DNA from 3 places in the Glutamicibacter sp. NPDC090743 genome. Region 1 is predicted to be linked to each of the others. Evidence: riboswitches for the same ligand, from Rfam matches in the RefSeq annotation. Region 1 holds a riboswitch; each other region holds the start of a gene.
The links. Region 1 has a riboswitch for S-adenosylmethionine ahead of ACIQTS_RS14145 (acyl-CoA dehydrogenase). Riboswitches for the same ligand answer to the same signal wherever they lie in the genome.
Positions count from the first base shown of each region.

Region 1 (7,267 bases):
CACCGAGGACTGGATGGCGTTGGACTTCACGTCGTCGCCGATGACATCGTCGGGACCGTAGACGGACATGTCGATGCCGGTCCAGCCGGACAGCAGTGCCAGCGACCCCTCGATATCCACGTAGGAGCTGTAGTCCTGGAACTTCGCCTGGGCCAGTTCGGTGGTTTCGGCGGTAATGATGGTCTGCATGGCGAAGACCTTGATGTCGTAGCGGCCACGCCCGGCGGCCTCGGCAGCGTCACGGATCTTGCTGACCGCTTCCTTCAGCAGGTCGCGGGTGGGGCAATTGACGAAGATCGCTTCGGCGTTCGACGCGGCGAACTCGGTGCCGCGCTTGGAGGCGCCGGCCTGGTAGATCACCGGGGTGCGCTGGGTGGACGGCTCGGTGATGGCGATGCCCGGGACCTTGAAGTACTTGCCCTCGTGCTCGATCGGGTGCACCTTGGCCGGGTCGGTGTAGACGCCGGTGGCCTTGTTGTTCTGCACCGCGTCGTCTTCCCACGAGCCTTCGAGCAGCTTGTAGACCACCTCGAGGTACTCATCGGCGTGGTTGTAGCGCTCGTCGTGCTCCATCTGGTCTTCCTGGCCCATATTGCGGGCCGCCGATGGCAGGTAGCCGGTGACGACGTTCCAGCCCACGCGGCCGTTGGTCAGGTGGTCCAAGGTGGCCAAGCGGCGGGCGAAAGCGTACGGGTGCTCATAGGCGGTACCTGCGGTGACGCCGAAGCCGAGGTTCTGGGTCACAGCGGCCATGGCGGAAACCAGCATCATCGGGTCGTTGACCGGTGCCTGCGCGCCGGAGCCCAGCGGGGTCACGTTGGTGCCCTTGTACACGTCGTAGGTGCCCAGCACGTCAGCAAGGAACAGCCCGTCGAACTTCCCCTTTTCCAGCACCTTGGCCAGGTGGGTCCAGTAGCCCAGGGTGTTGTAGGTCGAGGCCTTGTCCTGCGGATGGCGCCACAGGCCCGGCGACTGGTGCACCACGCAGTTCATGTCGAATGCGTTGAATAAGATCTCGCGCTTGTTCTCGCTCATGGCTTTGCCCCCATAGGTCGGTAATCGTGGAAAGTTGCTGGTTTGCGTCGCAGGCCCTCAAGCCCGCTGGGTTGAATCTTCGCCGGTGACGGACAGCCGCTGCGGCTGGACACCGTTGATCTCGTAGTCCCCGACGATGCGCGCCTTGTAGATCGCCGGGTTATGCGTGGCGATGGTGCGCGCATTGCGCCAGTGCCGGTCCAGGTTGCAGCCGCTTCTGGTGGACGAGGCTCCCAGTCCGTCGAAGAGCTTGCTGGTCACGCCGATGGCCAGTGGCTGCACCACGGTTTGCGCGCGGTTGGCGGCCAGCTCGCATACTGCGTAGCGTTCTTCGTCGTTCAGTCCCGGGTCGCCCAAGGCGGCTTCAACTTCGAGTACCGCGCCGATCACCACGGAGTCGGCAGCGAAGGACTCCGCGGAAACTTCGCCCACCAGCTGGAGGACCTGGGGTTCCTGGTATACCGGCACCCCGGTTCCGGTGGTGAAGATGCGGGTGCGCGCCTGCACCGCGCTACGCAGGTCGTTCAGCGCGGCGCGGGCGATGCCGGCCTGCACGGCCATGAGCACCAGCTGGAAGATCGCCGCTTCGGAGTCATTGGTCTGCTGCGGCATGAAGCAATCCACCGGGACCTGGTGGAATTCGGTGGTGCCGGTTCCGGTAAGCCCCTGGCCGAATCCATCCCAGTCGTCGAGGATCTTGACGCCGCTGCGCTGGGTGGAGACCACGGCGATCTGGCGGCCGGCGAGCTCCGGGTGGGCCACGGCAACGGTGGTCCAGTCGGCAAAAATGGTGCCGGTGCAGTAGTACTTTTCACCGTCGATCACCCAGCGCCCGTCCACGGTGCTGGCCTTGGTGTTCAAGGTGCCCAGGGCGTTGCCACCGCGTTCGGTGTAGGCGTTGCCGATAATCTGCCCGGCAGCGATGCGAGCGACCCACTTCTTGCGCAGCTCTTCGTCCTCCAGCGCCAAGACGTTCTCGACGAATGCGACATGTGCACGCCACAGCTGGCCTACGTGGGAGTCCGCCTCGGACAGCTCGATGAGCAAGCGGAAGACATCCACCAGCCGTGCGCCGTAGCCCCCATCGGCAACGGAAAGGCGCAACGCACCGAACCGCTCGCGATTCAGCAGGCCTACCTGCTCGAAAGGAAGCACGCGGTTCAAGTCGCGGTCCTTGGCGGTTGCGGCGATCTGCGCAAAAACGGGACGGAAGATTTCGGCCAGCCGGTCGTATTGCTCATCCGCACTTGGTCCGGGGGTGATTTTCAGCAATTGCCTAGTCGGCAACTGTTCTTCAAACTTGTCCAGGCCCATTGCGGTGGCCTGCGAAGGGTCACTGAGCTGGTTGAAGTCCAGTCCGAGGGCATTGTGCGATTCACCAATAGGCATCAGGGTTCTCAATTCTTTCCATCGGTCCTGGCGGTAGCACCGTCCCGCTATTGGGGTGGTTGCTGCGGCGTCGTGGAGCCAGATCTCTCAGCCGCTCTGGATGGGTCGTAATTCATTTGTAACGGTAATAAACCGGTGATTCCAACCCGCGAAGTCACATTTCGTCCCAGTGCCGGCAGTGCCCATCTTCAAATTTCACAGCCTAATCCGTGTCCTGCCGAAGATGAGTTGCAAAGTTTTGCTTAATGTCGAGCAAACCAGCCTGCAATAAAATAAATAACGAAATTTCTGGGCAATGTGACGTAGTTGTCGAAGATTTTTTCATATTACGCGAGATTTGCGTTCAAATCGTTCGACTCGTTGTAATGGACACGTAACCATCCCGAGCGGCCGAGAGATCTGGCTCGTTGACGCCGCAGCAACCACCTTTGGAGTTTTGCTCTGCAGGCCGGTGCTACCGCCAGGACCGATGGAGATGAACATGACTCTTTCCTTTGCAGCGCCCGAGGCAGCTCCCGTTGTCTCAGCTTCAAGCGCCCTGGACGTGCAGTTCAGCAACGTGTCGCGGACCTTCACCACCAAGATGGAAAGCCGCACCGTCCTGGCCGATATCAACCTGCAAATTCCAGCAGGTCAAGTCGTGGCCATTCTTGGAGCCAGCGGTTGCGGAAAATCCACGCTGCTGCGTTCAGTATCGGGCTTGGACCACCCCACCACCGGCACCATCCGCACCGGCACCCGCGAGGTCACCGGCATCAACGAGTTATGCGCCGTTGCCTTCCAGGAGCCCCGGCTGCTGCCATGGCGCTCGGTTCGCCAGAACATTGCACTAGGCCTGGCACCGGAAACCGATAAGCGCGCCGGCAACTCGCTGATCGATGAGTTGATCGAGCTGACCGGTCTGAGCCATGCAGCCAGCTTGCGCCCACGAGAGATCTCCGGAGGCATGGCGCAGCGGGTTTCGCTGGCTCGCGCGCTGGCTCGGCGCCCGGGTGTATTGCTTCTTGATGAACCCTTCGGAGCCCTCGATGCGCTGACACGCTTGAAGATGCAGGATCTGCTGCTCTCGATTCACGCATCGTTCCCCACCACCGTTCTCATGGTGACCCATGATGTGGACGAGGCGTTGACTTTGGCTGACCGCGTGATTGTTCTGGGGCGAGGTGCTGGGCATAGTGCAGCGGGCGTCATCGAAGATCTGTCCATCTCAGCTGGGCATCCACGCCGGCATACCGATGAAAAGTTCGTTGCAGATCGTCTGCACCTATTGCGCCTGCTCGGCGTCGACCCAACCAACCATTAGTCCCGGGCACGCCGTGGGGCCCGAACCATTCGGCGGCCTCTCTGCCTTTCACCTACACCGCTTGCACGCACAATTCTAGGATTCTCCATGCTTTTGAACCGTCTCACCCGCCGCACTGCATTGTCCGCCGCCGCCTTGCTCGTTGGCGCAATTGCCCTGACCGGCTGTGCTGGCGAAAACGCTACAGCCTCCTCGGATGGTCAGACCCTGTCCATCGACTTTGCCACATACAACCCGCTGAGCCTGGTGCTCAAGGAAAAGGGATGGTTGGAAGCAGCCGCCAAGGAGCAGGGCGTAAATGTCGAATGGATCCAGTCCGCTGGTTCCAACAAGGCCAATGAAGCTCTTCGCGCCGACGCAATCGATGTTGGTTCCACAGCCGGTTCCGCTGCGCTCCTGAACCGTTCGAACGGTGCACCCATCAAGACCATCGCACTGTATTCGCAGCCGGAATGGGCGGCCCTGGTAGTGGATAGGGACTCAAAAATCGAGTCCGTTGAAGATCTCGCTGGCAAGACCGTGGCCGCTACAAAGGGCACCGACCCATACTTCTTCCTGCTGCAGGCGCTGGAATCCGCGGGCTTGATTGAAGCTGACATCAAGCTGCAGAACCTCCAGCATGCCGATGGACGTACCGCCCTGGCCAACGGCTCGGTTGATGCCTGGAGCGGTTTGGATCCGATCATGGCCGCTGCCGAAAAAGACGGCGCGCAACTGGTTTACCGGAACTTGGATTTCAACACCTACGGTGCGCTGAACGCTCGCGAAGACTTCATTGAGCAGAGCCCCGAACTCGCCCAGCTCGTTGTCGATGCCTACGAAAAGGCTCGTGGCTGGGCAGCTGACAATCCCGAGGAAACCGCAGAAATCCTGGCCGACGTAGCAGGGCTCGAACCAGGAGTTGCTGCCACCGTCATTGAGGAACGCTCCAATCTGGACGTTCCGGCAGTTCCCGACGCCAAATTCACTGGAGTCCTGAGCAAGATTGCTCCCACGCTGGTCGCCAGCGGCGATGTCTCGGAGCAGGAATCCGTTGATGAAGCTCTGGAAACCCTCATCGATGACCAGTTTGCCGTCAAGGCAGACGCAACAAAGATCTCCGGAGAGTAACCAGCCATGAGTCCCACTAACGTGGCTGGAACCCGCGGAAGCCAAACACCTGCCAAGCAGAAGGCCAGCATGGCCGCAACGATCCTGCGTGCCCCGAAATGGCTGCTTGCGCTGGTCTTGCCGCTGACCACCCTGGCTGTGTGGCAATTTGTCACCGTTACCGGAATCGTTGCTCCGTGGACACTGCCAACTCCGGGTTCAGTGGTTTCTGCTGCCATTGAGCTCTTCCAGGATGGCGAACTCGGAAAGCACATCGGCATCTCCACTCAGCGTGTTCTTCTCGGTTTCGCCTTCGGATCATTGCTGGGCTTGGCGCTGGGTGCGCTTGTCGGGCTGTCCAAATTGGCAGATGCATTTCTGGGACTGAGCATCAGCGCCCTGCGTGCAGTCCCTTCCTTGGCTTGGGTTCCGCTGCTGGTGCTCTGGATGAAAATGGGTGAAGATTCCAAGGTCACACTCGTGATCATTGGTGCCTTCTTCCCGGTCTTTACCACCGTCGCCTTGGCGTTGCGCCATGTCGATGCCCACCTGGTCGAAGCAGCCCGCGCCTTCGGGTTGAAGGGATTGAAGCTGCTGCGCACGGTCCAGCTGCCCGCAGTGGTCCCTTCGATCTTCTCCGGACTGCGTTTGGCACTAGCCCAAGCTTGGCTCTTCCTGGTCGCAGCCGAACTCCTCGGCGCGTCAATGGGCCTTGGCTTCTTGCTCACCGACTCGCAGAACAACGGCCGATTGGACCGCCTAATCATGACCATCGTGCTGCTGGCCGTCTTTGGAAAGATCACCGATGCCCTGCTGTCGATAGCAGAACGCTGGGCTATCAAGCGCTGGACCTGAAACCGGACCAGCTAGTACCCGCTGACAAAACTACCCCTCACCAAAGAAAGTTTGCGATGACCACCGAATTGGCAACAACCTCAACTCAAGTTTCAGAGGCAGCACGCCAGGAATTCTGGGACGAAGCGGCGAACCTCTTGGATTGGGACACCCCGTGGCACACCACCAGCCGCATCATTCCGGCCGATCCGGATGCCAAGCGCGGACCGGAAATTTCTTGGTACCTCGGCGGCAAGCTGAACGCCGCAGTGAACTGCGCCGACCGCCATGTAGCTGCGGGACGCGGCCAGAAGGTCGCACTGTATTTCGAAGGCGAGCCCGGTGACCGGGTAGCCGTCACCTACAAGAATTTGCAGGAGCGGGTCTCCCAGGCAGCCAACGCCTTGGAATCCCTGGGTGTGGTGAAGGGCGACCGCGTGGTCATTTACCTGCCGGTGCTCATTGAAACAATTGTCATCACCTTGGCTTGCGCCCGCATCGGCGCCATCCATTCGCTGGTCTTCGGCGGGTTCTCCGCCGAAGCGCTGAGGTTCCGCGTGGAGGACACCAAGGCAAAGGTCCTGGTCACCACCGACGGCCAGTTCCGCCGTGGCACTTCGGTTCCGGTCAAAGGCAACGCCGATGCGGCCGTTGCCGGCGAGAACGAAATCGAAAAGGTCCTGGTTATCCGCCGCACCGGCGACGAAATCCCGTGGACCGAAGGCCGCGACATCTGGTGGCATGAGGTGGTTGATACCCAATCCACCGAGCACCACGCGCAGGCATTCGATGCGGAGACGCCGCTGTTCATCATGTACACCTCGGGGACCACCGGCCAGCCGAAGGGCTTGGTTCACACCACCGGCGGGTACCTGACGCAGGCGGCCGCCAGCTACAACCTGCTGTTCGCCAACCCGGACGAGTCCCAGCGCGCCAAGGACGTGCACTGGTGCACCGCCGACCTCGCCTGGGTCACCGCGCATACCTACGAGATCTATGGCCCGTTGGCCAATGGCGTCACCCAGGTAATCTACGAGGGCGTCCCCAACGCCCCGCACCCGGGCCGCCACTTCGAGGTCATTGAACGCTACAAGGTCACCAGCTACTACACCGCTCCCACCTTGGTCCGCTCGTTGATGGGCTGGTTCCCGGACGGCATCCCCGCTCAATACGATCTCTCCTCGGTGAAGATCGGCGGCACTGTGGGTGAAGCCGTCAATCCCGAGGCATGGAAATGGTTCCGCCAGCAGATCGGCCGGGACAGCGAAGCAGGACTGCCGATGGTTGACACCTGGTGGCAGTCCGAATCCGGCGCGACCGTGCTTTCCCCCCTGCCGACCGATGGACATTTCAAGCCAGGCTGCGCCGCACGCGCGCTGCCGGGCATCTCGGTGGACATTGTCGACGATGGCGGCCTGAGCGTGCCGGCCAACCAGCAGGGCAATATTGTCATCACGCGCACTGGCCCGTCGATGGCCCGTACCGTATGGGGCAACCCGACGCGCTACTACACCAGCTACTGGGAACAATACGTAGAGCAGGGCTGGTTCTTGGCTGGCGACGGTGCCCGCTTCGATGAGGACGGCGATATCTACATCCTGGGCCGCACCGACGACG
Region 1 is NZ_JBIVXE010000006.1:239,089-246,355, forward strand. Features, by position in the region: gene ACIQTS_RS14140 (LLM class flavin-dependent oxidoreductase) at 1-1,035, opposite strand, end outside; gene ACIQTS_RS14145 (acyl-CoA dehydrogenase) at 1,093-2,424, opposite strand; SAM riboswitch class I at 2,440-2,531, opposite strand; SAM riboswitch class I at 2,799-2,900, shown strand; gene ACIQTS_RS14150 (ABC transporter ATP-binding protein) at 2,906-3,727, shown strand; gene ACIQTS_RS14155 (aliphatic sulfonate ABC transporter substrate-binding protein) at 3,815-4,837, shown strand; gene ACIQTS_RS14160 (ABC transporter permease) at 4,907-5,671, shown strand; gene acs (acetate--CoA ligase) at 5,728-7,267, shown strand, end outside.

Region 2 (7,267 bases), on a different contig from region 1:
AACGAAGGGAGCTGGCGCCGGGGCTGGGAAGGGTGGGGTGTTTGCACACATTGGCTCTTTCGAACCCAGGGAAATGTGGTCGTGTGCCCATAGGTATTCGGGGTCACTTTTCCTAGTATTGGCAAGATGATCGATCTTTGCGCCCGAAACCGGGGTGGCACGGTGGCATCTAGCCCAACGGGCAAAGCCTTGAGCAGCTTTGCCGATAGGGCTGGTCCACCCGTTGAGCCATTGCGGGCTGGGCGCATTGAACTACCGATATTGGCAAAGGAGCCAACCCGCCGTGTACGAACTGCTTGTTCTGCTGATCCTTGTTGTGGCCATCGTGATGGTCACAGCACGCTTGAAGATCAGCCCATTCCTCGCCCTCGTTGGCGCAGCTATCCTGGCGGCCTTCGCCTACCGGATTCCGCTGGCCGACGTGGCTTCGACGGTCACCACGGCCTTTGGCAGCACCATGGGAAATATCGGACTGGTGATCCTGTTCGGAACAATGATCGGTGTCATCCTGGAGAAATCCGGCGCCGCGATCTCCATGGCAGATGCGCTGATCAAGGTCCTCGGTACCCGGTTCCCCAACCTGACGCTATCGATTATCGGCTACATCGTTTCCATTCCGGTCTTCTGCGACTCGGGATACGTGGTGCTCAACTCGCTGCGCAAAGCCATCACCCTGCGTACCGGGGTCTCCGGGCTGGCAACTTCCATCGCCCTGATGACCGGCCTGTACGCGACCCACACCATGGTGCCTCCAACTCCGGGCCCGCTGGCCGCAGCCGAAAGCATCGGCATTGCCGATAACCTGGGCTTGATCATCGCTGTCGGATTGCCCGTTGCGGCCATCTCGGCACTTGCCGGCTTGGCCTACGCCAGCCGCTTCAACAAGTCCCAATGGACCCCGTTGCCAAGCGACGACCACAATGACATCTCCGAACTCGACTATGAGCAGCTGCGTGCAAGCTTCGGAAAATTGCCCAGCCCGGCGCTGGCCTTCATGCCGATCCTGGTTCCGCTGGTGCTGATCTGTGCCGCATCCATTGCGAAGCTGCCCTCGCACCCGATGGGCGAAGGCGCTGCCCTGGAAATCCTTTCCTTCCTGGGGACGCCAGTTATTGCGCTGATCTTCGGCTTGATCTCCTCGACTTTCCTTTTGAGCGGTGGCAGCAAGCTGGCGGTCTTCAATGAGCAGATGAACGAAGCTGTACGCACCGCTGCTCCGATCTTGCTGATCACCGGTGCCGGCGCCGGCTTCGGCGCGGTCCTGGCCGCGTCGGATCTGACCACGATTCTTTCGGATTCACTCAGCGGACTGGGCTTGGGCCTGGCTGTGCCATTCCTGATCGCCGCTGCACTGAAGTCCGCCCAGGGCTCGTCCACCGTCTCAATGGTGACCACTTCCGCGCTGGTCGCTCCGATGCTCGGCTCCCTGGGCTTGGGTTCGGAGCTGGGCATGGTGCTATCCGTATTGGCAGTAGGCGCCGGTGCGATGGTTGTCTCGCACGCCAACGACTCCTACTTCTGGGTCGTCTCGCAGCTCAGCCGCATTCCGGTGATCACCGCCTACAAGACCCTGAGCGTGGCTACCGCCATCCAGGGCACCGCGGGGTTCCTGACTGTACTGGTCCTGGGAGCCGTACTGCTTTAGCAGCACGCCTTCCAAGAAAGCAACGGATCGCGCCATCGGCAGATGGCGCGATCCGTTGCTTTAAGCAGTACTGGATTAGCCCAGGCCTGCCGCCGGGAAGCTCCGCGCGGCCTTATTCGCTGTGGCAGTCGAGATCACCAGCAACGCGATGGCGGCCAGGTAGCCGGCTCCGGTCGCGGCGAAGGCGAAACCGAATTGGCCCAGCAGGCAGAGAACTGCTGCGCTGGCCAATGCCGCCCAACCGGCCCAGGAAGCCGCGGCAAGCAGGGGCGCAGCCTGCTGATGCCCGGCGAGCCAGGCCCCATCGCTGGCCAAGGTGTGGCGCGTCTTGATGCCGATCGCCGCATTGCGAGCGAGCTTCCGGTCCCGTGCCATCGGGGCGAGGAACGCTGCGACCAGCGTTATGCTCAGCAACCCGAACATGAAGGCAATCACGCCTGCTGGATCCACTTGCCGCCTCTTCTGCCGATTGATCTTGAATGGCCATTCTATGCGGTCGCATGGAAGTGCCCTGATCCACGCTGTGTTCCCAATCGATGCCTGCGGGAACGCTCTTGAGATCCAGTTCCGGCATGCCAAGTGCGTCATGCGAAGGTCATATGACGTCTTATCTGCCCGTTTTCCGGCAGGGCGAAGGCGCGAAGATGACGTATTTTGTCCTGCTGTTCCTCCGCATGACAGCGCCCTTCCCGAGGACCTGCCAGTAATGCTTGACTCGGAGCACAACCCATCCAGAGCGGCTGAGAGGCCTGGCTCCGAGACGCCGCAGCAAGCCTGCACTCCGCAGGTAGTGCTAACGCCAGGTTCGATGGATCCGCAGATTTTCTGCATCCTTCGGAATCCATAGCCCAAGAGGAGAACGAAGATGACTGTACTGGATACCCAATTGCCGCGCGTGCCCTACACCGGCACTGCTGATGAAGCTGAACTGGCTCATTGGCGCGACGTCGCCCAGCAAGTAGCTGGCCAGCTGGCGGCTGACGCGCTCGAACGCGACCGAAAGAACGCCCAGCCTTTCGCCGAAGTGCAGCTGCTGCGCGAAGCCGGGTTGCTCAATCTCTTGGTGCCTGCAGAATTCGGCGGAGCCGGAGCCCATTGGGAAATGGCTTTCGAAGCGGTCCGCATACTGGCCGCAGCTGATGGCTCCATCTCGCAGTTGCTGGCTTACCACTACATCAACCAGTCCGGCATTGCGTTCTACGCCCCGGCAGAAGCGCAAGGGGCATGGTGGCAGCGCACCGTGGAAGGTGGCTGGCTCTGGGGCGATTCGGTGAATCCAGTTGATCCGGATTTGACGCTGAGCGCCGAAGGGGACGGCTACCGACTGCATGGAGCCAAGCGATTCTCCACGGGTTCCGGTGTTGGCGAGGTCATCGTCATCAACGCGCTGGTCCAGGGCGGAGAATACGACGGGCAGATTCTCGCGTTGGTTCTGCCACGCGATATCGATGGCTTGGAAATCGTTGACGACTGGGACTACCTGGGACAGCGGCTGAGCGCGTCGAATTCCTTGAAGTTCCACAACGTGCGGCTCGAAGCAGGGGACTTGCTGGGATTCGTCACCGATGAACCGGTCTCCACCCTGCTTACCCCCGGTATCCAGTTGGCCTTCGCCAACTTCTACCTGGGCATCGCCCAGGGAGCACTGGAGCGCGGCAAGCAGATCTTGCTGGGCCGCAAGAACGCCTGGCTGTTCTCGCAGGCAGAGACCTACTCGCAGGACCCGATCTTCCAGCGCACCGTCGGAGAGCTCAAAGCCCGCACTGCAGCAGTGGCGGCGCTGACCGAGAAGCTGGGCCGGAAATTCGATGCCCTGCTCTCGAAGGCCGGGGAAGTCACCCGGCCCGAACGAGCGGCGTTGGCCGTGGAAATTGCTGAAGCCAAGGTGGTCTCCACTGAGGTGGGAGTGGATGTGGCGAACCGGATCTTCGAGGTGACCGGTTCATCTTCGACTGCGAACTCGGTGGGTCTGGACCTGTACTGGCGCAATGTGCGCACCCATTCGCTGCACGACCCAGTGGACTACAAGAAGATCGAGGTCGGCGCCTACTTCCTGCGCGGAGAGTCCCAGCCGCTCTCGCTGTACACCTAAGAAAACTTCTCCCGGATTGGACTGAACGATGACTGTACTTGCAACTGGCAATCGACTCGCAGGACTCAAAAACCGCTTCGCACCGCTCTTCGCGCGCATTGCGCAGGGTGCAGCTGAACGCGACCGCACCGGCGAATTGCCCTACCAGCAGGTCGCGGACCTGGCTGCTGCCGGCTTTGGTGCGGTTCGGATCCCGGAATCGCACGGGGGTGCCGGTGCTACGCTGCCCGAACTCTTCGAGCTCTTCGTGGATCTCGCGGCCGCGGATTCCAATATTGCCCAAGCGCTGCGCGCGCACTTCGCCTTCGTCGAGGACCGTCTGGTTGCGGCCCCCGGCCCGGGGCGCGACAAGTGGCTGGCCCGCTTCGTGGCGGGAGAACTGGTGGGTAACTCCTGGACCGAGGTCGGCACCGTCAAGGTCGGGGACGTGATCACCAAGGTCACCCCGGACGGCGAGGGCGGATTCAAGATCAACGGCACCAAGTACTACTCCACCGGCTCGATCTTCGCCGACTGGCTCGATACCTACGCAGAGCGCACCGACACCGGAAAGCGCGTGATCGCCGCAGTCAACCGCCACCAGCCCGGCGTCGAGCTGGCCGATGACTGGGATGGCTTCGGCCAGCGCACCACGGGTACCGGCACCTCCACCTTCACCGATGCGATTGTCGCCGAAGAAGACCTCATCGACTTCGATACGCGTTTCAAGTACCAGACAGCTTTCTACCAGCAGGTGCTGCTCGCTGTTCTGGCCGGCTCCGCCAAAGCAGCCGAGCGCGACTTCGCCGCCGAGCTGAAGGCGCGCAAGCGGACCTTCAGCCATGCCGCGGCCAATCTGGCGGCCGAAGACCCGCAGCTGCTGCAGGTGATCGGCGAGGTCTCCGCGGCGGCCTTCGCTGCCGCGGCAACGGTGGAACGAGTGTCGACGGCATTGCAGGGAGCCTATGAAACTGCGCAGGCGCTGCACACCGGCGAGGTGACCGGGGATGAGGACGAAGCAGCCAACGATGCGGCAGAGCTGGCCAGCGCCCAGGCGCAGGTGGTGCTCACGCCATTGGTCCTCAACGCGATCACCCACGCTTTTGATGCGCTGGCCGCCAGCGCCACGAGCGTTACCAAGAACCTGGACCGGCACTGGCGCAATGCCCGTACCGCCGGCAACCACAACCCCTGGGTGTTCAAGGCGCGGTTGATTGGCGACCTGGCGGTCAATGGCACCGAGCTTCCGCGCGTGTGGGCGATTGGTGCATCAAAGTAGATTCCATGGTCTTGCGGGCCCAGCATCCTTTGCCGGTGCTGGGCTCGTGGTCGTCGGCCCGGGGCAATTGATCGACCATCGTTCCAGTCGCCTGACGGATAGCTGCCGGCCTTGGCCCTAGCGCACCTGGGTAACCGTGCCACTTGCGATATGGAAGATATCCAAGTCGCGGGGCACGAAGAGGCCGCCAGAGAACTGTTTCGAAACCCGCTGCCAAACTTCCATTCCAGATCCAGCGGGAACCAAATGATGCAGCGCCAAGTTCCGTGCTCCAGCCCGCTGGGCGATTCGACCTGCGTCTTCTGCGGTGGTGTGCGCGCGCCGATGATGTCCCATGCTCGCTTCCAGTTCGGAGGATGAGGCATGCGGGTAGCTACGAGCGATGGCCTCCAGATCAATAGCTTCATGGAACAGCAAGTCGCAGCCTTGGGACAGGCGCGCAAGATTTGCGCTTGGCGCTGTATCGCCGGAAACCACGACCGATCCATATCTCGAATCAAAGCGGAATGCGAATGCCGGAGCGATAGGTTGGTGCTGGACCAGGATAGCGCTAATTTTTACATGCCGATCAGCGTATATTTCAAAAGGCTCCATGTCCGGATGGTTGTTGTGGTTGGGGTGGAAGCCTGTGCCGGCGGGAATCTCGATATCTACGCCATGGAAAATATCCGAAATATCAGGTGCCGCCGAATCCCGTCGGCGATCGTTGAGATCTGTCGCATGGGCGCGCAGCAGCAAGTTGACCATGGCGTTGGTCCCGGGTGTGGGCGACTGCGGAAATATGGCTTCCGGTTCTTCGGACGCTGTCTGCATCGAGGGCAGCACTCCTCGATCACCCGGTCCGAAAACAGGAACCTGCCGACCCTCGGTGCCGCGGAACCCAAGGCCGCCCAGGACCATGACAGAATTCAGGTCAATGACGTGGTCTGAATGCTGATGGGTAATGAAAATTCCGCGCAGGGAAGTGGGGTGAATCCCGATCTCAGCCAGGCCCAAACCGACGCCATGGCCGCAATCCACCAAGTAAGCGTGGCCGTCCACAACGATCGCGGTAGAAATTCCGCGACGGTGACCGGTTCCTGGATCCGGCCTCAATAGCGGGCCGCCAGCAGTTCCAAGCGCCACTGCATGCATTCCGGTCTTCATCACTGGCTTCATCTGTCTCCTGTAGACGGGTTATTTCATCGGCAAGCTGATGCCATCATCCGCTTTCACGCTGGATATTGCCACGGGGCAGTGAGCCTGACCCGCGCTTCACGCTGGCCAACGAGCGCACCTTCTTGGCCTGGATTCGAACTTCGCTAGCCTTCCTCGCGGGCGGCACAGCGCTGGAGGCATTCGCCGCAGAGGCCTTCCCGTCGCCAGTTCGCACCTGGCTGGCGGTGCTGGTGATCGGCGTCGGCATCCTGATTGCCGCCGGTGCAGCCGTGCGCTGGGTCCGCGTGGAACGCAGCATGCGCACCGGCAGGCCGTTGCCGATTCCCGCCATTGTCCCGCTGCTGGCATTCGGTGCCGTGGTGGCCTCACTGGCAGCGATCGCCATGATTTTCTGGTCCCTCAGCTCGTGATGAAAGAGCCCATCGAGATCAGCGACCCGGGGTTGCAGCCAGAGCGCACCGTCTTCGCGTGGAACCGGACAATGGTTTCATTTCTCGTGGTTTCCGCGGTCTTCCTGCGCTGGCTTCCGCACTATGGCCTGGCCGTGATCCTGCTGATTGCGATATCTTCCTCGATGGCATTCGGGATTCTGCTCTCGCAGCGTGCCCGGTACCGGAAAATGGCGCAAGGCGTGAAGGCTGAACGCGTCAGCGCGGATGTTCTCGCCGTGCTGCTGACAACAGCGGTGCTGCTGGCTCTAGGCGCTTGCGCGATCATCCTTGTGCTCGGCGCCTAGTTCCGGGTGCTCGCCAGGCGCAGGTTTATCGAGGCTGCGGCAATAGCGGCCAGAGGAGTTGCGGGCGCGGCGCGAGTGCTGTTCCGGCCCTATTGCGAATGCCCGGGCCGGTGCAGCCAGTCCAGGCGCTCTAGCTGTACCGGTGCTGGGACCCGGATTTACCGAAGGGTCAGGGCCCACGGAGCTCGAGAATCTCCGCGGAGCTGAATGCTACCGATTCCGCGAGCTTTTGCACCGCTGCATAACGCTGTGACTCCGCATCGATTTCCTTGTGGAACTGGGAATTTCTTTCGTCCCTATCAGCCTCGAACTTCTTTCCGGCGAGAGCCAGCTCCCGGGCAATTAATGCTGCCAATCCGTCACGCAGTTGTTCCAGGG
Region 2 is NZ_JBIVXE010000002.1:322,951-330,217, reverse strand. Features, by position in the region: gene ACIQTS_RS04990 (GntP family permease) at 284-1,645, shown strand; gene ACIQTS_RS04985 (hypothetical protein) at 1,721-2,095, opposite strand; SAM riboswitch class I at 2,370-2,460, shown strand; gene ACIQTS_RS04980 (acyl-CoA dehydrogenase family protein) at 2,511-3,737, shown strand; gene ACIQTS_RS04975 (acyl-CoA dehydrogenase family protein) at 3,766-4,995, shown strand; gene ACIQTS_RS04970 (MBL fold metallo-hydrolase) at 5,113-5,895, opposite strand; partial or broken gene ACIQTS_RS04965 (MBL fold metallo-hydrolase) at 5,908-6,129, opposite strand; gene ACIQTS_RS04960 (YidH family protein) at 6,216-6,563, shown strand; gene ACIQTS_RS04955 (DUF202 domain-containing protein) at 6,563-6,889, shown strand; gene ACIQTS_RS04950 (hypothetical protein) at 7,059-7,267, opposite strand, start outside.
Region 2: another riboswitch for S-adenosylmethionine. It lies ahead of ACIQTS_RS04980 (acyl-CoA dehydrogenase family protein); the one in region 1 lies ahead of ACIQTS_RS14145 (acyl-CoA dehydrogenase).

Region 3 (7,267 bases), on a different contig from region 1:
CTTGATGGTGACGAAGGGAAAGCTCGAACCGTAGGGCAGGCCCTGGTCGCCCAAGGACGAGGGGCCGGTGGAACCATTGCAACCACCCACCATGTTGATGGACACGACAAAGTACTCATTGGTGTCAACCGTGGCGCCGGGGCCTACGAGTTCTTCCCACCAGCCGGCGCTTTGCGAATCGCCTTGCGCAACGTGGGCGTCACCGGTGAGCGCATGCATCACCAGCACCGCGTTGGAGCCATCAGCTGCTAGCGTCCCCCACGTTTCATAGGCCAGCACCACGTCCGGAAGGAATCCACCGAATTCGAAGTGGTGCTCCCCCACGGACTTACGGCGCAAAATGCCGTCTTGCCCGCCAGCGAGCTCTTCGGCGCGCAGAGTATCTTCAGTAGTCACAATGGATGCCATGCCTAGAGGGTTTCCTGCAGTTCCTTGTTCTCGAGGGCTGCAACAGCTTGGAAGCCCAGTTCCAGATCGGCCAGAATATCCTTGATATTCTCCAGTCCGACGCTCAGCCGCACCAGTCCCGGGCTCACGCCGGCCGCAACCTGCTCAGCTTCGGAGAGCTGGGCATGGGTGGTGGAGGCCGGGTGGATGACCAATGAGCGCACGTCGCCGATGTTCGCGACATTGGAGTGCAATACCAGTGCGTCCACGAAGGCCTGGCCGGCTTCCGAACCGCCCTCCAGTTCGAACGCGATGATCGAGCCGGCGCCCTGATCGCTGTACTTCTGCGCACGCTCATGCCAAGGCGAGGACTTCAGGCCTGCGTAGGCGACCTTCTGCACTTCCTCGCGGGCTTCGAGCCAATTGGCAACTTCTACGGCATTCTGGCCGTGGCGCTCAATGCGCAGCGACAAGGTTTCCAGGCCCTGCGCGATCAAGAACGCGTTGAACGGCGCAACCGAGGAACCCAAATCGCGCAGCAACTGCACGCGGGCCTTGAGGATGTAGGCCAGATTGGCGCCCAGGATGCCGTTGACACCCAGGTCGCGGGCGAAGACCAGGCCGTTGTATGACTCGTCCGGGGTGTTGAATCCCGGGAAGCGGTCGGCGTCCTTGGCGAAGTCGAAGTTGCCCGAGTCCACGATGACACCGGCAATGGCATTGCCGTGGCCGCCAAGGAACTTGGTGGCCGAATGGATCACGATATCCGCGCCCCACTCGATCGGGCGGATCAGGTACGGGGTGGCCAGGGTGTTGTCCACCAGCAGCGGCACGCCAGCTTCGTGGGCGATCGCCGAGATGCCCTCGATGTCCAGGACGTCCTGTCGCGGATTGGAGATGGTTTCCCCGAAGAAGGCCTTGGTGTTCGGACGCACCGCGGCACGCCAATCATCCAGGTTGTCCGGGTCCGAAACGAAGGTGACCTCGATGCCCAGGCGCTTGAGCGTGTGCTTGAGCAGGTTCTGGGTTCCGCCATACAGGCTGGGGCTGGCCACCAGGTGGTCGCCGGCTTCGGCCAAATTCAAGATGGCGAAAGTGGTGGCAGCCTGTCCCGAAGAGAGCAGCAGTGCTCCAACGCCGCCCTCCAGGTCAGCGATGCGGGTTTCCACCGCGTCAGTGGTCGGGTTGCCGATACGGGTGTAGATCGGCTCCAGTTCCTGCAGCGCGAAACGTGCAGCAGCGCTCTGGGCGCTGGGGAAGACGAAAGAGGTGGTTTGGAAAATCGGGAGAGCCCGTGCTCCGGTCGTCGGATCCGGGGTCTGGCCGGAGTGGATCTGACGGGTTTCAAATGACCAGTTATTGCTCATGGTTTCCTCCAAATAGCGTTTCATGACTATGGGGGTACGCCACTGAAAAGACACCGACAGGAAGCACCATATCGTGACGACTTCCAGGGGTAACCCGCGCTTGTCCTTGATGCCTTGTGCGTTCAAGGGCCAGGTCTTCACCCGGGGCACCCCACCGCGGTTGGAGGGTTGCCGCCCAGTAAGCCGGGGCTTGTTACTGGGACTCATGACCTGGTACCAGTTTGCCCGAAAACCGAAGATCTTTGCAACGCAAGGGCTCGTCATTGGACTCAATCGGTCATATTTCGCGAATATTGCAGGTTCATCGCAGAGTATTCGATAGCATCACGGCACTTAGGTGTGCCTAAGTAGAGACTCGCATCACATGTTGCCATGATGGGCACATGATGAGGCTAGATCACGTAAGTTATGCATGCGGCCCAGACGGGCTGTTGCCAACCGCTGAAAGAATCTCCGAGTCCCTTGGACTGGAATTCGTCAAGGGCGGCGTGCATCCACGATTCGGAACACGCAATGTCATCTTCCCGCTCAAGCATGGCCAGTACCTGGAGGTGGTTGAAGTCCTGAACCACCCGGCCAGCGACAAGGCACCCTTCGGACAGGCGGTTCGCGCCCGTTCGGAGCTCGGCGGCGGCTGGATGGGCTGGTGCGTCTCGGTGGAGGACCTATCCAGTGCCGAGGACCGCTTGGGCCGCAAGTCGGTGCCGGGCAACCGGAAGTTCCCTGATGGCCGCGAACTGACCTGGCAGCAGATTGGCATCAAGGGCCTGATCGCCGATCCGCAGTGCCCGTACCTGATTTCCTGGGATGAAGGATCCGAGGAGCTGCATCCGTCCAAGGCGCTGGAACCTGCCGGCGCCATCAGCCAGATCGCCATCGCCGGCTCGCGTGAACGGGTGCTGGATTGGCTGGGCCAGCCGCAGAACGTCAATTTGGGCGCTGTCACCATGCAATATGAAGCGCCGAATGGCACTCCGGGCATCATGTCGGTTACCTTTGAGACCGAGTCCGGAACCGTGGTGCTGTAAACAGTTCCGCAGAGATCGCAAGTAGGCGGGGACAATGGCGTCCCCACCTACTTTCTTTTCCTTAAGGCCGGTCCAGCCGCTTCCCCAGGACCGCGACGTGCTGGTCTTCGAAGCCCAGCCGTTCATAGAAATCGATGACGGCAGAGTTCTCCTCGCGGACCATGAGCTGCACCTTGGGCACGCCGAGATCCCGCAGCCACAGGACAGCGGCATCCACCAGCGCCCTTCCCAGTCCGTTGCCCTGCCGGCACGGATCCACCGCAACATAGTAGAGCCAACCTCGGTGGCCATCATGGCCAACCATCGCAGTAGCCATGAGTTGATCGTTCTCAACGATGGACAGCACCGTGGAAGTAGGCTCGGCCAAAGCCCGTCGGGCGTCGGCGAGCGCATCATTCCACGGACGAGTCAGCCCAGTTGCTTCCCACAATTCAACTGCTTGGCGAAGGTCCTCTTCGCGCAGCACGGTAATCTGCATTGGCTCAGCTTACCGGCGCTACTGGCCGATTCCGATGGCCGGCCCGACCAAGGCGTATCCCACGAAGCCGATGGCATCAAGCAGGAAGTGCGCGATAACCAGCGGCATCACCCGCCCGTACTTCTGGTATACCCAGCCGAAGACGACGCCCATGAGCATATTGCCGATCATCGGCCCCACCCCCTGGTACAGGTGGTAGCTGCCTCGGATCATCGCAGAACCAATAATCGTGCTCCACAGGCCCAGCTTCAATTTCTTGGCGTAGGTGAACAAGAATCCGAGCATCAGCACTTCTTCGAGGACTGCATGACGTGCAGCCGACAGCAGAAGCACTGGGACGCTCCACCAATAATCGCCAAGATTCGCTGCTGACAGTGCCGTGGTGACGCCCAGTGCCCGCCCAGCGGCATAGACGCCCAGCGTTCCTACTCCCATGGCCAAGAACATCCCCGCCCCGAGCAGTGCGTCCTTGCCCGGCTTGCGCATATCGAAACCGATGTCCCGGATAGTTCGTCCGGTCGTGCGCTTCATCAGGTAGAGCGCCAGCACGACGGGTACCAAGGCAAAGAAGATGTCCAGCAGCTGGTAGGAGAAATCAAAGAACTCGCGGGTGCTCAGCGGGTTGTTCAGCGATGTAGTCTGCTCGCGCAGCGGCGCCCGGGTGACCTTGTCGGCAAAGCTCAGCAGCGAGTAGACCGCGCTTTGTCCCAAAGACAGGGCAAGAACCAAGACGATCTCGAATTTGAGGGTCTTGCGGGTTGCTGTCTGCTTAGATTGTTCAGCGTTCACGTTTCCGATCATAGGCTGATCTGGCTGTGCGCGTACTGAGCAGCCACGTGGCAAACCTGCGATAGCCTGAGGTTGAGACCACCAGCAAGCTGAACGAGAAGAGTGCGAGTGAGCCGTCCTGCCACCATTGGAGAACTGCAGATTGCCCGTCAGCTCTGCCCCGATCTTTCCTGGGAAGATGCGGCCGTGAACGAAGGCGGACAATTCCACAAGGTGGTCATTGGCAATCCGCAAGCGGTGATTCGCATGGCGCGCACGCCAGCGGCCACGGAGCAGATGCCCCGTTCCGTCAAGCTGCTGTCTTTGCTGGAGGGCCAGCTCAACTACCAGATTCCGGTGGCGGTTTCCGAGATCCTGCACGTCGACGGACTCAGCTCCGTGGCCATGTCTTTCATCCCCGGCAGCGCCCATGAACCGCATTACGGGGATCCGAAGGTGCTGGGACAGCTGGTCAAGGATTTGGCCGAGCTGCCGCTGGAGCCGATCAGCGAGCATCTGGCCAAACCGTTTTCATTCCGTGGCGAATGGACCCAGGCCAGGCAGCAGCAATGCTTCGATGCGCTGCCCGAGGAACTGCGAGGGCCTGCTACCGAGCTCTGGGCCCAGCTCGATTTCCTGGCGCAGGTTCCTGCGGGCTTGGTTCATGGCGATTTGGCCGGCCACAACATGCATTGGATCGGCGAGAAACTGGTTGGCATCTTGGACTGGGACCTGGCCGCTGCGTGGGACCCGGCTTTGAACACCGCTTACCTGAGCCTGTGGCATGGGTTGGAAATGGCGGATTTGATTGCTCCCAGCGCCGAGGAAGCATACCGGGCCAAAATCTGGTTGGGCCTGATGAGTCTTGAACGGCTATCGGATACGCTCTCGCGCACCGACAACCCGAAGATGGGCAAGCTCATGCGCAAGATTGGTCCGCGCATCCTCACCGCCGCGCAGACGGTACGGAAGTGAGCTCCTCGCTAACCATTCATCCCGTCGCGACAGCATTCTCACCAACCAGAATCCGATATCGAACTGTAGCTTCCTAAGCGAGGAAAAATATGACCCTGAAAAACGCATTCGCTCTCATTGCCCTCGTAGGAACTTCAATGGCGTTCACAGGTTGCTCCCTCAGCGATTCCAGCAGTCCTCCTCCACCAGGTACAGATTCGATGATGCCGCTGCAAGACCATGAGCTGGCTGCCATCAGCACAGAAATTGATAGGAAAGACCAGAATATCTCCCTTGCTATTCCGCTCCGCGGCGGCAAATATACGGTAGTGCTCGAATGCTCGGGCGAAGACATGTCGTCCAGCATCGCATGGCAAAGCGATGAGAAACCTGACAAAGGAGAAATCAGCGTTCCCTGCACCCATGACGGCGCAAACGCCCGCGAAGAGATTTCTCTAAACGGCTACTCAAGTTCGCTCACTTTCGTCGCAAGAGAGTTGCAAGGACACGAACTTACGGTATCAATTGCCTCAAACGCGACTTAGCACTTGATGATGATCCCTCCCGATGTCTTCGTCTATCAGGATCTAGCGAAACATTATTTTGTTCAAACGCGTTGAAAAAGCAAAATGCCCACCCGAGCACGATGCTCAGGTGGGCATTTTGGCGTATCGTCTCCGATACAAAGAATATCTAGTTCAGTGCTGAGATGGCTGCCTCGTAGTCCGGCTCGGTGGTGATCTCCGGGACGATCTGGTTGTAAACAACCTTGCCGTCTTCATCCAGGACTACAACCGAACGGGCCAGCAAACCAGCTAGTGGACCGTCAACCTGGGTGACGCCATAGTCCGAACCGAAGTCGGAACGGAAGACCGAAGCAGCGGTAACGTTCTCGATGTCTTCGGCACCGCAGAAGCGTCCCAGAGCGAATGGCAAGTCAGCAGAAACGCACACCACGGTCGTGTTCTCCAGACCCGCAGCCAATTCGTTGAAGCGACGCACGCTGGCAGCGCAAACGCCGGTATCAACCGACGGGAAGATGTTCAGGACAACGCGACGGCCAGCCAGCGATTCGCTGGTGACATCTGCAAGGCCGGTGTCGGTGAGAGTGAAAGCTGGAGCCTGCGAGCCAACGGCCGGCAGATCACCAATAGTCTGTACAGGGGTTCCCTTGAAAGCAGTATTAGCCATAGGTCTTGTTTATCATGAATGCCTAATCCGGAGCTATATTTTCTGCCTACTAGCGCAAACAAGTCGCTCACTTCTCGTTCCTATGCAAAACTGTGGACATGGGCCCCGACTACGATTCATACGCAGCGAAGATGCGTGCTCAGACCCTTGACGGCACTGATTTGGAAGTAGTCGCCCGTTTCACCGACATGCTCTGCCGCCGCAATTCACGAATTCTCGATATCGGTTGCGGGGTAGGCAACACCGTCAACGCCTTGCGCCGCTTGGGACACCGTGGCTACGGCATAGATCCCACACCCCAAGTGCTGGATGTAGCTGCAGAGCTATTCGACGGGAGCTGGTTCCGGCAGCTATCGGCGAACCAGCTGGCCGTGGGCTCATTGGGCGAGCATGACCTGCCAAGGACGTACGACGCCCTATTGTTGACCGGTAATGTGCCTGCTTTCATTTCTCGCGATGAACTGCGAGGCGTTTTCAACTTAGCCGATCAGGTGCTCAGCGTCACGGGCGTACTCGTTGTCGGAACCACCCGCCATGCCAACGGCGGACCGGAAGACCAGGACGAACTCCGCGAAGGAACCTCGCTGCAGCTCGTGCAGCGATTCGCCGACTGGCATTTGGCTCCCTACCGTTCTGGCTCCCAATGGTCGGTGAGCGTGTACGCACGCACCGGTCAGCGTTCAGGATTCCAGAGCCCAGATGGAATATTCATTCTGCCCTCCTAGCCTCGTGGCTATTTCCAAACGCCGCCAGGTATTCAACAGTCGGCAAGCTTTTCAAGGCCTGGAATCGCTGCCTAAATGCGACCGGTGTTTCGCAGCCAACTGACTTCGCAAGGGAAGCTGCCGTTTCATCGGTTTCCACGAGCCGCCGGCAAGCCTCTTTTATTCTCCGATGTCATTGGGACAGTGGGCATCCCCATGCAGAACTGTGCTGAGCCAAGCGGGGAGAATTGCCCATGGCTCCGGGCACGAGACGCTAATACCCCAGCGCTAGGAAGCTACCGGTCCAGGAGGGCACGGAGGCTTGCCTCGATCTCACCAGAAGCCGCCAACAATCGTCGGGAATTGGGAGTACCGGACCTGCGCGTCCAG
Region 3 is NZ_JBIVXE010000003.1:242,419-249,685, forward strand. Features, by position in the region: gene ACIQTS_RS07590 (homoserine O-acetyltransferase) at 1-408, opposite strand, end outside; gene ACIQTS_RS07595 (bifunctional o-acetylhomoserine/o-acetylserine sulfhydrylase) at 411-1,754, opposite strand; SAM riboswitch class IV at 1,846-1,965, opposite strand; gene ACIQTS_RS07600 (VOC family protein) at 2,138-2,782, shown strand; gene ACIQTS_RS07605 (GNAT family acetyltransferase) at 2,844-3,260, opposite strand; gene ACIQTS_RS07610 (type II CAAX endopeptidase family protein) at 3,279-4,061, opposite strand; gene ACIQTS_RS07615 (aminoglycoside phosphotransferase family protein) at 4,158-5,003, shown strand; gene ACIQTS_RS07620 (hypothetical protein) at 5,093-5,527, shown strand; gene tpx (thiol peroxidase) at 5,676-6,173, opposite strand; gene ACIQTS_RS07630 (class I SAM-dependent methyltransferase) at 6,272-6,898, shown strand.
Region 3: another riboswitch for S-adenosylmethionine. It lies ahead of ACIQTS_RS07595 (bifunctional o-acetylhomoserine/o-acetylserine sulfhydrylase); the one in region 1 lies ahead of ACIQTS_RS14145 (acyl-CoA dehydrogenase).